2 regions of the Arthrobacter sp. 08Y14 genome follow, and region 1 is predicted to be linked to the other one. Evidence: riboswitches for the same ligand, from Rfam matches in the RefSeq annotation. Region 1 holds a riboswitch; the other holds the start of a gene.
The links. Region 1 has a riboswitch for cyclic di-AMP ahead of CXR03_RS17285 (M23 family metallopeptidase). Riboswitches for the same ligand answer to the same signal wherever they lie in the genome.
Positions count from the first base shown of each region.

Region 1 (5,556 bases):
CGACGCCGTTTGCGCGGAGCGTCTTTGCGATTGCCGCCGCATCAATGCTGTCGTCGAAGTCAATCGTGGCAATGACATTGGAGCGGTCCTCGGGCCGGGCCACGAAGGGAGTGGCCAGAGGGGAAGCTTCCGCCCAGGCATAGATCCGGCCGGCGGAGTCCGCTGTGCGCGCGGTGGCGAAGTCCAGGCCGCCGTTCGCGTTCAGCCATTCGATTTGCGCGTTCAGCGTGACCAGGGTGGACAGCGACGGCGTGTTGTAGGTCTGGTTGAGCTTGGAATTGTCGATGGCCGTCTGCAGGTTCAGGAAATCGGGAATCCAGCGGTCCGTTGCATTGATCTGCGCGGCCCGTTCCAGTGCCGCGGGGGAAAACATGCCCAGCCACAACCCTCCGTCGGAAGCGAAGTTCTTCTGCGGAGCAAAGTAGTACACATCGGATTCCGCCAGGTCCACGTCCAAGCCACCGGCGGCAGAGGTCGCGTCGATGAGGACCAGTGAATCGGCGTCGGCGCCCTGAACACGCCGGACCGGTGCGGCGACGCCCGTGGATGTTTCATTCTGGGGCCAGGCGTAAACGTCCACTCCGGCCTCAGCGACAGCCTCGGGACGGGTTCCCGGGTCAGCCTTGATGATGGAGGACTCCGCGAGGAACGGAGCCTTGTTGGTGGCCGCGGCGAATTTGGAACCGAACTCGCCGAAGGACAAATGCTGTGCTTTTTCCCGAACCAGGCCGAAGGACGCCACATCCCAGAATGCGGTGGAACCGCCTACCCCAAGTACCACCTCGTAGCCGTCCGGCGCGCGAAAAAGGCTGGAGAGTCCCTCCCGTACGTTCCCCACAAGATTACGGACGGGTGCCTGGCGGTGGGAGGTGCCGAGCAGGTTTGCGCCGGCGCGGGACAGTGCTTCCATCTGTTCCGGACGCACCTTGGAGGGGCCGGCACCGAACCGGCCGTCCCGGGGGAGTAGTTCGGCGGGAATCGTTAGCGAGGCGGTTTCGCCCATGGGGTATCGCTCCAAGCGGTAGGCAGGGTGCTCTGATATGCCCTTTTATTCTGCCCCACCGTGCCGTGTCCGGGCCATTTGTGAACTCGCTCAGCAAGGTGCCGGACACCGCTGGAATTATCCGCCCCGTGGGTCAATGAAGTAACGTATTGGCAGTAATCACCTGTGGCGGCGGCGTCCAGCCGTTGTTCTCCTGATCTTCCCTCGAATACATAGGAGCGGCCCTGCCATGACGGACCTCATCGATACCACTGAGATGTATCTGCGGACCATCCTGGAGCTTGAAGAGGAGAACATTGTTGCGCTCCGGGCGCGGATCGCAGAACGCCTGCGCCACTCCGGGCCAACGGTCTCCCAGACAATCGGCCGGATGGAACGGGACGGACTGGTGGTGGTGTCCGGGAACAGGCATCTCGAGCTGACCGAACTGGGCCGGCGCCGGGCAACGGAAGTGATGCGTAAGCACCGCCTGGCGGAACGGCTGCTCTCAGACGTGATCGGCTTGGACTGGGCGTATGTGCATGATGAAGCCTGCCGCTGGGAACACGTGATGAGCGAGCGGGTGGAGCGGCGCCTTTATGAATTGTTGGGCCGGCCCACGGAATCGCCGTACGGAAACCCCATCCCGGGCCTGGAAGAGATTGGCGGAGTAGCCGCCGAACTCTTCCACCACGGAGTCATCAACCTGGTTGCAGCGGTTGCCGCGACTGAGCCCGGAACCAAGCTGCAGCTGGTTCGCCTTGCCGAACCGGTCCAGGTGGAGCCCGAACTGCTCGTCCAGCTTGATGAGGCAGGGCTGCGCCCGGGTGCGGAACTTACCGCCGAGACGGTGGCCGGCTACATCTCCGTGCGCGTACCAGGGATTGAAGGGGCGCTCGAGCTTCCTCCAGAGGTAGCCAACCACGTGTTTGTTTCCACCGCCGGATAACGGAATGGTCTCTTTTGGCTTCCTTAACCTATAGTGACTTAATGACGTTGAAATAACACCGTTATCCGGGCCTTACGCCGAACCCTGCCACTGGCCCGGAATTTCAGACTTTCAGGCAGGGGCGGAGGACCCATCAATCGGCAGCCAAGGCTGCCTCGGGGTGAAGCCTCCAGCATCAGCACAGCGGCCGCACCACTGGTGTGGCCGGTGGTGAGTGCGGGGCCGAGTTTCTCTACTCGAATCCGACAGCTAACTTCGCAGGCATATGAGAGAGGTATACCTTGTCGAAGCATGCTGCCCCGGGCAGGCGCCGCGCGTCTGCTCCGGCCCCGGCTCCACGCTCCCGGAACGGCCAGACATCCGGCCGCCGCCGCGCGGAAACCAAGAACCACACCCTAGGCGACACCGCACAAAAGGTAGCGATCACAGCGGCAACCTCCGGCCTGATCCTCACCGTTGCCATCCCCACCACCGCCGCCGTCAGCGAGCCCGTGCAGGAACTGCAGGCTGTTGCGGTTGAAGCCCCGGTGGTATCGGCTGATCCCGAAGCGACAGTCAGCTTTGAACGTGCCGCACTCAGCAGCAAATTCGATCCCGAAGCCAAACTCCGACACGTGGTTGTTGCCTCCGGTTCGGAGATCTCTGCAGGCGCGGCCAAGGGGACGCTCGCGAAGCCGCTGGCAGCGGACCTCGTTGAAACGTCGGGCTTCGGCTACCGGGTCAGCCCGATCACGGGCACCGCGGGCGAGATGCACCGCGGCCAGGACTTTTCGGCCGCCTGCGGCACTGACGTCACTGCAGCTGCGTCCGGGACCGTGACCTTCTCGGGCTGGCACGCCTACGGTGGCGGCAACCGCGTGGTTGTGGACCACGGTAACGGTGTTGAAACGACTTACAACCACATGTCCAGCCTTGCCGTTGCTGTGGGAGCCACGGTGGAGCGGGGGGACCTGGTGGGGGCCAGCGGTACCACCGGTGCTTCCACGGGCTGCCACCTGCACTTTGAGGTCATGGTGAACGGCGAAGTTGTTGACCCGCTGGGCTGGCTGTGACCGCAGGATAACCATTCCGTGACCTGAACGTGACATTGGCCAAATGTTGTTGTAAGGTCATCCTCGTGCCTGATCGACCTAAAGATCGGGCACCCTCTAACAGATCGCCGAGCTCTGCCACTGTCTGAGGTCCGTTCGCAACATCGCATGGCAGAGGCGGGGGAACCAAATTCGGGCTTCGCAAGAAGCCCTTGGGGTTAAGTTGCCAGGCTTCACAGCCGGCAACCGGGTGACTCCCATCCGAATCCGACAGCTCACCTCGCAGGCATTGGGAGAGGCAAACTTGTGTCATCAGTAGCTCACGGCCGCCGTCGCGCGGCCACCGTCCAGTCGAGCCCAATTTCAGCATTGTCCCGGGCCGTCACCTCCAATGTGGGAACCATCGGCCGCCAGGCAGCCGTCGTCGTCGCTGCTTCAGGACTCGTCCTGGCCGCTGGTCTTCCCGCCCAGGCAGCCGTCAGCACCGATCGTCAGGCACTCGAGGCCACTCCGCTCAGTGCCGTAACCACCACCGGCGCCGTTTCGGTCTCCGCACAGGCACCCTTCGAACTGGCCACCATTGAGCCGGTCTCTGCTGTATCCGGCGCTGAATACCGTGCCCAGGTTGCTGCGGAAGAAGCAGCAGCGGCTGCAGCCGCCGTAGCCCAGGAGCAGGCAGTTCAGGCCCAGCAGGCTGCCGCCGTTCAGGCGCAGCAGGCCGTAGCCGTTCAGGCCCAGCCCGCAGCCCCGGCCGCCACCAACGCGGCACCTGCAGCGGCTCCGGCCGTCAACACCCCGGCTCCCGCACCTGCTTCGGCTCCTGCTCCCGCAGCCAGCGGTATTGGCGCGGCCCTGGTAGCCTCCGCCTACTCGCAGATCGGCGTTGCCCAGGACTGCACCGCCATGGTGGAGAATGCACTGCGTTCGGTCGGCAAGTCGGTTGGCGACCTGGCTCCCGCGCAGTTCTTCGCATACGGCTCTGTTGTCGGCTCGCCCGAGCCGGGCGACCTCGTCATCACCTCCGGCCACGTAGCAATCTACGTGGGCAACGGTCAGGTAATCAGCGGCGGCTTCGACGGTATGAACACCGTTCTGCACCCGCTGTCCTACCTCGGCGGCGCAAGCTTCGTCCGCGTCAGCTAAGCCCAGTTGCAGATAACGGAGACTTCACTCGCATGACTTCTACAACTGAGCGTGCCCGTCACCGCGCACCGGTGGAACGCACCGCACCGCTGAGTGCACTTGCCCAGGCAGTGTCTGCCAACGCCGGTTCCATGGGACGGCAGGCGGCTGTTGTTGTTGCTGCATCCGGCCTGGTTCTGGCTTCCGGTGTCGCAGCCAACGCAACAGGTTCCGATGTTGCCCGCGACGTTCAGACCAGCACGCTGGACCTGGCCGCTGCCGCACAACTGACGGTTCCTTCCACTGCTTCCGTGAACTTTGACCGTCCGGCCGTTGCCGGTGTCATTACGGCTCCTGAAGCAGTGCAGCCTGAGATTGCCGTGCAGTCCCAGACTGCGCTGCAGACGCCGGCAATGCAGTCCGAGGCAGGGCAGCCCGCGGCAGAGCAGTCCCAAGCGGCAGCCCCGCTGCAGGACGCAACTCCTGCGGGCTACGGTGCACAACCTGCCGTCTCGGCCAGCCCCGCTCCGGTCCAGGACAGCGCTCCGGCGGCCTCCGGTACGGCTTCCATCATTGCAGCGGCTGCTTACGCCCAGCTGGGCGTGTCGCAGGACTGCACCATGCTGGTTACCAACTCACTGGCTGCTGCAGGAATCAGTTTTCACGACTGGCCTGCAGGCTACCTGTCCCTGGGCAGCACCGTCAGCGCCTCACAGGCTGTTCCGGGCGACCTGATCTACTACGCAGACGGCGGCATGGGTATGGCCCATATTGCTGTTTACGTGGGCAACGGCCAGGCCATCCACGGCGGCTTCAACGGAAACTCCACGGTAGTGGCTCCGGCCGAGCTCGGCTCGGGCGGCGTGTACATCCGGGTCCGCTAGAGGGCCTGTAGAACACTCTGCGCACACTCCGATATGCCGGAGTTGTCAAGGGTTCCTCCTTCGGGAGGAACCCTTGACGCGTTTAAACCTGCGGCCGCTGCCGGAAATGGCGAAGACCCGGATGGGGGCATACCCTTTCCATAGATCATCCGAAGTCCCTTCATCCGTTGACGGGTCTGGCCCCGCCGACGGACCGCAGGCGAAGAGGAAAACGTCTATGCGCACTCTCGTTCTGAATGCCGGGTATGAGCCGTTGGCTGTAGTGAGCTTCCGGCGGGCGCTGGTGCTGGTCTTGGCAGGAAAAGCAAGCGTTGTTGCAGAAGACGGCGAACCTGTGGTTGGGCCCACGGAAATCCTTCCTCGACCATCAGTGATCCTGCTGCACCGTTATGTGAAAGTTCCGTATCGGGAAGGCACCGTTGCCACCCGGCGCGGAGTCCTGCGCCGTGATGGTCACCAATGTGCCTACTGCGGCAAGGCTGCGTCCACCGTGGACCACGTCCTTCCCCGGGCCAGGGGCGGGGCGGACAGTTGGGAAAACCTGGTTGCATGCTGCCTGCGGTGCAACAATGCAAAAGGCGACAGGAC
Region 1 covers NZ_PJIX01000005.1:94,477-100,032, reverse strand. Annotated here, with positions in the region: gene serC (phosphoserine transaminase) at 1-1,003, opposite strand, end outside; gene CXR03_RS17290 (metal-dependent transcriptional regulator) at 1,233-1,931, shown strand; cyclic di-AMP (ydaO/yuaA leader) riboswitch at 1,997-2,210, shown strand; gene CXR03_RS17285 (M23 family metallopeptidase) at 2,213-2,983, shown strand; cyclic di-AMP (ydaO/yuaA leader) riboswitch at 3,079-3,265, shown strand; gene CXR03_RS17280 (NlpC/P60 family protein) at 3,269-4,105, shown strand; gene CXR03_RS17275 (NlpC/P60 family protein) at 4,138-4,968, shown strand; gene CXR03_RS17270 (HNH endonuclease) at 5,186-5,556, shown strand, end outside.

Region 2 (5,556 bases), on a different contig from region 1:
GAAGAGGCGCTGGCTGAAGTGGCAAGAACCGGGGAATCCCGCCGGGACACGGTAACCGCCGGGGACCGCAGCTATGAAGTCCTCACTGCCCGCCGCGGCGGCGATGTGGTGCAGGCTGCCGTCGACACACGGGAGGCCACTGAACAGCTGCGACGCCTGGCTCTGGCGCTGGTGGTGTCGGTTCTTGCGGCGGGGCTTGCCGCCGGTGCACTTTCGGCCTGGGCGGCCCGGGCCGCCATGCGGCCGATGGCCGAAGCCCTGGCCCTGCAGCGGCGCTTTGTTGCCGATGCCAGCCATGAATTGAGGACACCGCTCACACTCCTGAGCATGCGCGCACAGATGCTCCGCCGTCGGCTGGCCGCGGAAACGGATGCGCCGAAGTCCCGCGAGGCAGCCGTTCACGCTGCCGACGAGGTGGTGGATGACACCAAGGTGCTTAACGGAATCCTCGAAGATTTGCTGATGTCTGCTGATCCCCGCCAATCGGGACCGTTGGAGGAGGTAAACCTGGTGTCGCTGGCCGGCTCCACCGTCAACTCCCTGGAACCCGCGGCTCATCGGCGGGGATTGACACTGGAACTTGAAGCCCCCGAGCCGCAGGTGCTGGTGCGCGGCGGACAGTTCGCGCTGCAGCGGGTGTTCACGGCGCTCGGCGCCAACGCCTTGGACTTTGCCCGTTCACAGGTGCGCTTCTCGGTTCGAAAAAGCGGCGGAGAAGCGGTCATTCGTGTGTCCGACGACGGACCTGGCTTTCCGCCCGGTTTCAGCCGGCACGCCTTCGAACGGTTTGCCTCGGCCCGCGACAGGGCAGAAGAAACGCCGGGACCACGGCATTACGGTCTGGGACTGGCCCTCGTGGCGGAAATTGCGGCACGGTACGGCGGCAGCGTCCAGGCCTTGCCGGCGGTGAACGGGTCCGGAGGTGTGCTGGAAGTGCGGCTTCCGGCAGCCCGGGAGCATTCCCCGTTCTGAGCAGCGGAAGCCCGAGAGCCTTGGAAGCCCGAGAGTCGTGGAAGTCTAAGAATCCTCGAAGAATCAGCTCCGAAAATAGTTGTGTAGGTAAACCACTATTGGAGGTGAGTAAACACGATGGCTTTCCGGGACAAGGTCAGGGGCCCGCTCGGCTGGATTCTTGGTGTCGTGGGAGGTCTGGCACTGCTGGTTGGTGCCTTCTTTGCCGGCCTGGCCACTGGTGACAACAGTGTCGACCAGGAACAGGCGTCAGTGACCGAACAGCAGGAAAACCAGCAGGACCCGGACACGGACCAGGACACTGATTCCAAGCCAGAAAAGGGTATGCGCGACGGCGACCACAAGATGCGCGGCGACGACGGGGAAGCCCAGGGCGACGGACAGGAGCCGGACAACGGCGACAAGAAGGGTGTCGAGGAAGGCACAGACGACGGCGCCACCGAGGATGGCACCCCCGAGGATGCACCGGAACGCGGGCACGCCGGCCGCCATCACGATGGCAAGTTCGACGATGGCACCCCGGACGAAGACCGCCCCGCCAGGGACCGACACAGCGACGGTGACCACCATGAAGACGGCGGGAACGATGGAAACGAAAACACTGAGAACGAGCCCGCGGCCTGACATTTCAGTTCACCGGCGCACCCCAACCGGGTGCGTGTCCTAACTAACCAAAGAGAACGCCCGGCCAACTGGCCGGGCGTTCTCTTACCTTTATCGGGGCGCAGGTCCGTTCGCTTCCTGCGCCCCGATAGGAGCTACTGCTGCGAGATTACGCTACGCGGTAGTAGACAGCGCCGGAACCGACGTTGGCGCTCTGCTGGACAGTCTGGTTGCCGTTCCATCCGCTGTGGATGGCCTGGCCGTCACCAACGTAGATGGCGATGTGGGCAAAGCCCATGCCGCCGTCGGCGTAGTAGATGATGTCGCCGGGCTGGGGGTCAGAAACCGGGGTTCCGTAAGCAGCCAGCTGTGCCGGTGCCAGGTCGCCCACCGAGTGGCCGGCTGCCCGGAGGGCAACCTCCACCAGGACGGTGCAGTCCTGGGCGGCGCCCATCTGGGCGTAGGCGGAGTTCAGCATGATGGAGTTCGTGCCGGTGACAGCTGCACCCGTGGAAGCGGCCGGGGTCACGGAGGACGCCTGGGTGCTGAAGGTGCTGAAGTCGGCTGCGGCCGGGCTGGCTTCCGCCGGTGCGGCGTAGACGGCCTCAGCCGGTGCAGCGTAGGCAGCTTCGGCGGGTGCGGCGTAGGCAGCTTCAGCTACCTCAGCAACAGCGCCTCCGGCGTACGTGATGACGTCACCGGGGTAGATGATGGATTCCAGCGCAAGGCCGTTCAGTGCCAGGACGTTGTCCAGGCTGACGCCGTAGGTGGCTGAAATTGCACTCAGGGTGTCGCCCGGCTGGACAACGTGCGTTGACGCGGTGGAGACCGCGGCGGGTGCCGGAGTTTCCACGGGCGCGGTGACAGCCGCAGGAGCGCTGTAAGACTCGGTTGAGTCGTTTGCGATGACGCCTGCCGAGGCGGGGCCGGCCATGCTCAGCACCAGGCCGGAGCCTGCCGCCATGACTGCAGCGGCGCTGCCCACGGTGCGGGCCTTGCCGCTTGCGGTGTTTGCGATTGCGGCCCACATTCCGATATTTCCGGCACGGTGGCGTCCACGAGTATTGTTCAACATTAGAGTTACCTCTCCCGATACCTGCGAGGTGAGCTGTCGGATGCGGATGGGAGTCATCCGGTCCGCCGAAGAAACCCTCGGCTGACTTAACCCCAAGGATTCAAGGAACCCGTAAGTGGTTCCCCCGCCTCTGCCGAAGTGTGAAATCTGTGGACCTTGACCAGCGGCAGAGCTAGGTAACAAGTCAAGGGCGCCGTTTCAGGTAACGGCATGGCTTCAACAGTACAAGCTGATTACGGGCAGATAACTATTTAGTAACGAAGGTCGCACAGGCGTGTGAGTGGCGCCGCTGTATGGTATTGGTGGCCGGTGGCACAATAGGCCGCCGCGCCCCCGGAAACCGGGGGTATGGGGAGCCGGCGGATCCCCGCAATCAGCCCGCCGGAGACCGTTAGGCAGGCGAATCCGTCTGGCGCTGGAGCGTGGCTGAGGTCAACTCCCCGAATCCGTGCACCAGGTCACCGGGTGCAAGCCTCAGCCCGCGGGCAACACCGGATCCCTTCAGCACTGAACCGCGCTTTTCGGCCGGCAGCGAAGCATGGTCCCCGCCGTCGGCCAGCACCACTGACTCCGCACGGACCGCGCCAACGATCTGCGATCCGGAGCCAAGCACCGACCTTCCCGTCACGACGGCACCGTGGGTGAGCCGGGCGCGGTCGCCCACTGCAACAGCATCCGACCGGCCCGCCGTGAGCTGGACGCCGCCCGGCCCCAGGGTGATTTCGGAGCCGAGCAGAAGCATTCCGCCGTCCTCCGCAGACAAGAACGTACTTGGATAAAAGATGTTCCGGTCTCCAATGACGCAGAAACTCTGTTCGTCGACGGCAATAACGGTTCCGGGATAAAACACATTACCCTCGCCCAGCTGTGCTTTGCGGGAAATCAGTATGGATGAAGGGTCCAGGATCTTCTGGGTGGCACAGAGCTGCAGGATTTCCGCGACGGTGAGGTAACCGAATTCTTGGCGAATACTGTCGGGATCGTTCCCTTGAAGCTCTGGCATATTCATCTCTTCCTCGTCATCTTGCCGGACCGGGTATGCATCAACCGGAACCGGGGCACTCTTTAGCCTACCTGTCCTGTTCGCTGTGCCGCAGCGGACTGGATGGAAGGACCAGCGGTACAGTCCGGTGACACGTTTGTCCAGAGTGCGGGCGGGGTGCGCAGGAGAAAAAATGTTTGGGTCAGCAAATGCTTTCCGTAAATCCCAGTCAATTAGGACCGAAGGTACGCCAAAGTGGCCAGAACCCGGCGGTGGCCGCTGTCAGACGGAGAAAGACCGAGTTTCGCGAAGATATTGCCGATGTGCTTGCTGACGGCGGTTTCGGAAACGAAAATGGCCTGGGCAATGGCAGTGTTGCCGAGTCCCTCGGCCACCAGCCCCAGCACTTGGAACTCCCGCGGGGTCAGTGACCTCACCGGGTCCTGCGTGCCGCGGCGGCTGAAGAGCTGGGCAATGACTTCCGGGTCCATCACCGTTCCGCCGGCCAGGACACGCCTCAGGCCGTCCACGAAATCGCCCACCTTGCCCACGCGTTCCTTCAGCAGGTAGCCCACGCCCTGCGCACCGGAGGCCAGGAGCCGGCTGGCATATCTGTCCTCCACATAGGAGGACAGGACCAGGACCGGAAAGTCCGGTACGCGCGAACGCAGCTCCAGCGCGGCGCGCAGCCCCTCATTAGTGAACGACGGCGGCATCCGGACATCGAGGACCGCACCGTCCGCGCTCCCCGGCTCAAAGGCGGCGAGCAGGTCCTCAGCGTTGTCAGCCGAGCCGACCACCTCGAAACCCTCGCCCTTCAGCAGCAGCTCCAGTCCGGCGCGCAGAAGGGCATCATCTTCGGCGATCAGAAGGCGCATGGCAGTTCCACCCTTAGCTCGGTTGGTCCGCCCTGCGGACTGTTGAGGATCAGCTTGCCGCCAAAAGCGGAGGCCCGGCGGGCAATTCCCGCCAGCCCGGTGCCCCTGCCGGCCCCGGGGCCGGGACCGGTACTGGCGCCGGACCCCGCACCATACGGCGGGACAGCAGCCCCGCCGTCGCCGTCGTCGGCCACCCGGATCACCAGCACATCTTCGCGCGGTATGGCCTCAGTGCGCAGGACCACCTCGATTCGCGACGCATTCGAATGTTTCGCCGCATTGGTGAGCGCCTCAGCCAGCACAAAGTAAGCAGCTGATTCCACAGCCGCAGGAGCGCGCAGCAGGCCATGGACGTCCAGGGAGCACGGAATGGGAGAGCGGCTGGTCAGTGCTGAAGCAGCTCCGCCCAGGCCCAGCTCATCGAGGATGGGCGGGTAGATGTCGTGCACGGCCTCGCGCAGGCCGGCCAGTGCCTCGGTGGCGGCGTCCTGGGCGCGGCTGATGAAGGGAGCTGCGGCGGCGGGATCGCTCTCCGCTGCGCGCTGGGCCAGCCCAAGCATCATCACCACGCCCACCAGCCGGTTCTGGGCGCCGTCGTGCAGTTCCCTTTCGATCCGGCGCAATTCAGCGGCATGGGCCGTCAGGGCGCTGGCACGGGCAGCGGACAGATCTTGGATCCTTCGGGAGAGCTCGTCATACCGGCGGGGCGAAAGAATTGCCAGCGTCCCGCCGCTGAGACGCCGCGCCAGCCACGGAGGCAGCAGCCAGGCTGCATATCCGTAGATCAGGCCCAGCAGGACGGTGGCTCCTGCCGCAGGCCAGCTGGTCACCGGAAAGGCGAGCTCAAGCGGCGTCGCCGAGGGAAACAGCATCCATAACGGCGCCGCGAATACGTAGAGCACCGCGGCCAGCGGCAGCGCCACGGCCAGGCAGCCGGACAGCAGAGCGAAAGCCCCGTGGAACAACAGCCAGGACACGTCACGCTTCGTTTCGGGCGCGCTCACCAGCACCGCCAGCTCCCCGAAGGTATATCTGTCCTCCAGCCG
Region 2 covers NZ_PJIX01000002.1:501,582-507,137, forward strand. Annotated here, with positions in the region: gene CXR03_RS08910 (HAMP domain-containing sensor histidine kinase) at 1-972, shown strand, start outside; gene CXR03_RS08915 (hypothetical protein) at 1,090-1,596, shown strand; gene CXR03_RS08920 (LysM peptidoglycan-binding domain-containing protein) at 1,745-2,650, opposite strand; cyclic di-AMP (ydaO/yuaA leader) riboswitch at 2,655-2,806, opposite strand; gene CXR03_RS08925 (hypothetical protein) at 3,042-3,653, opposite strand; gene CXR03_RS08930 (response regulator transcription factor) at 3,866-4,510, opposite strand; gene CXR03_RS08935 (histidine kinase) at 4,498-5,556, opposite strand, start outside.
Region 2: linked by a shared signal. The riboswitch ahead of CXR03_RS08920 (LysM peptidoglycan-binding domain-containing protein) and the one ahead of CXR03_RS17285 (M23 family metallopeptidase) in region 1 are both predicted to bind cyclic di-AMP.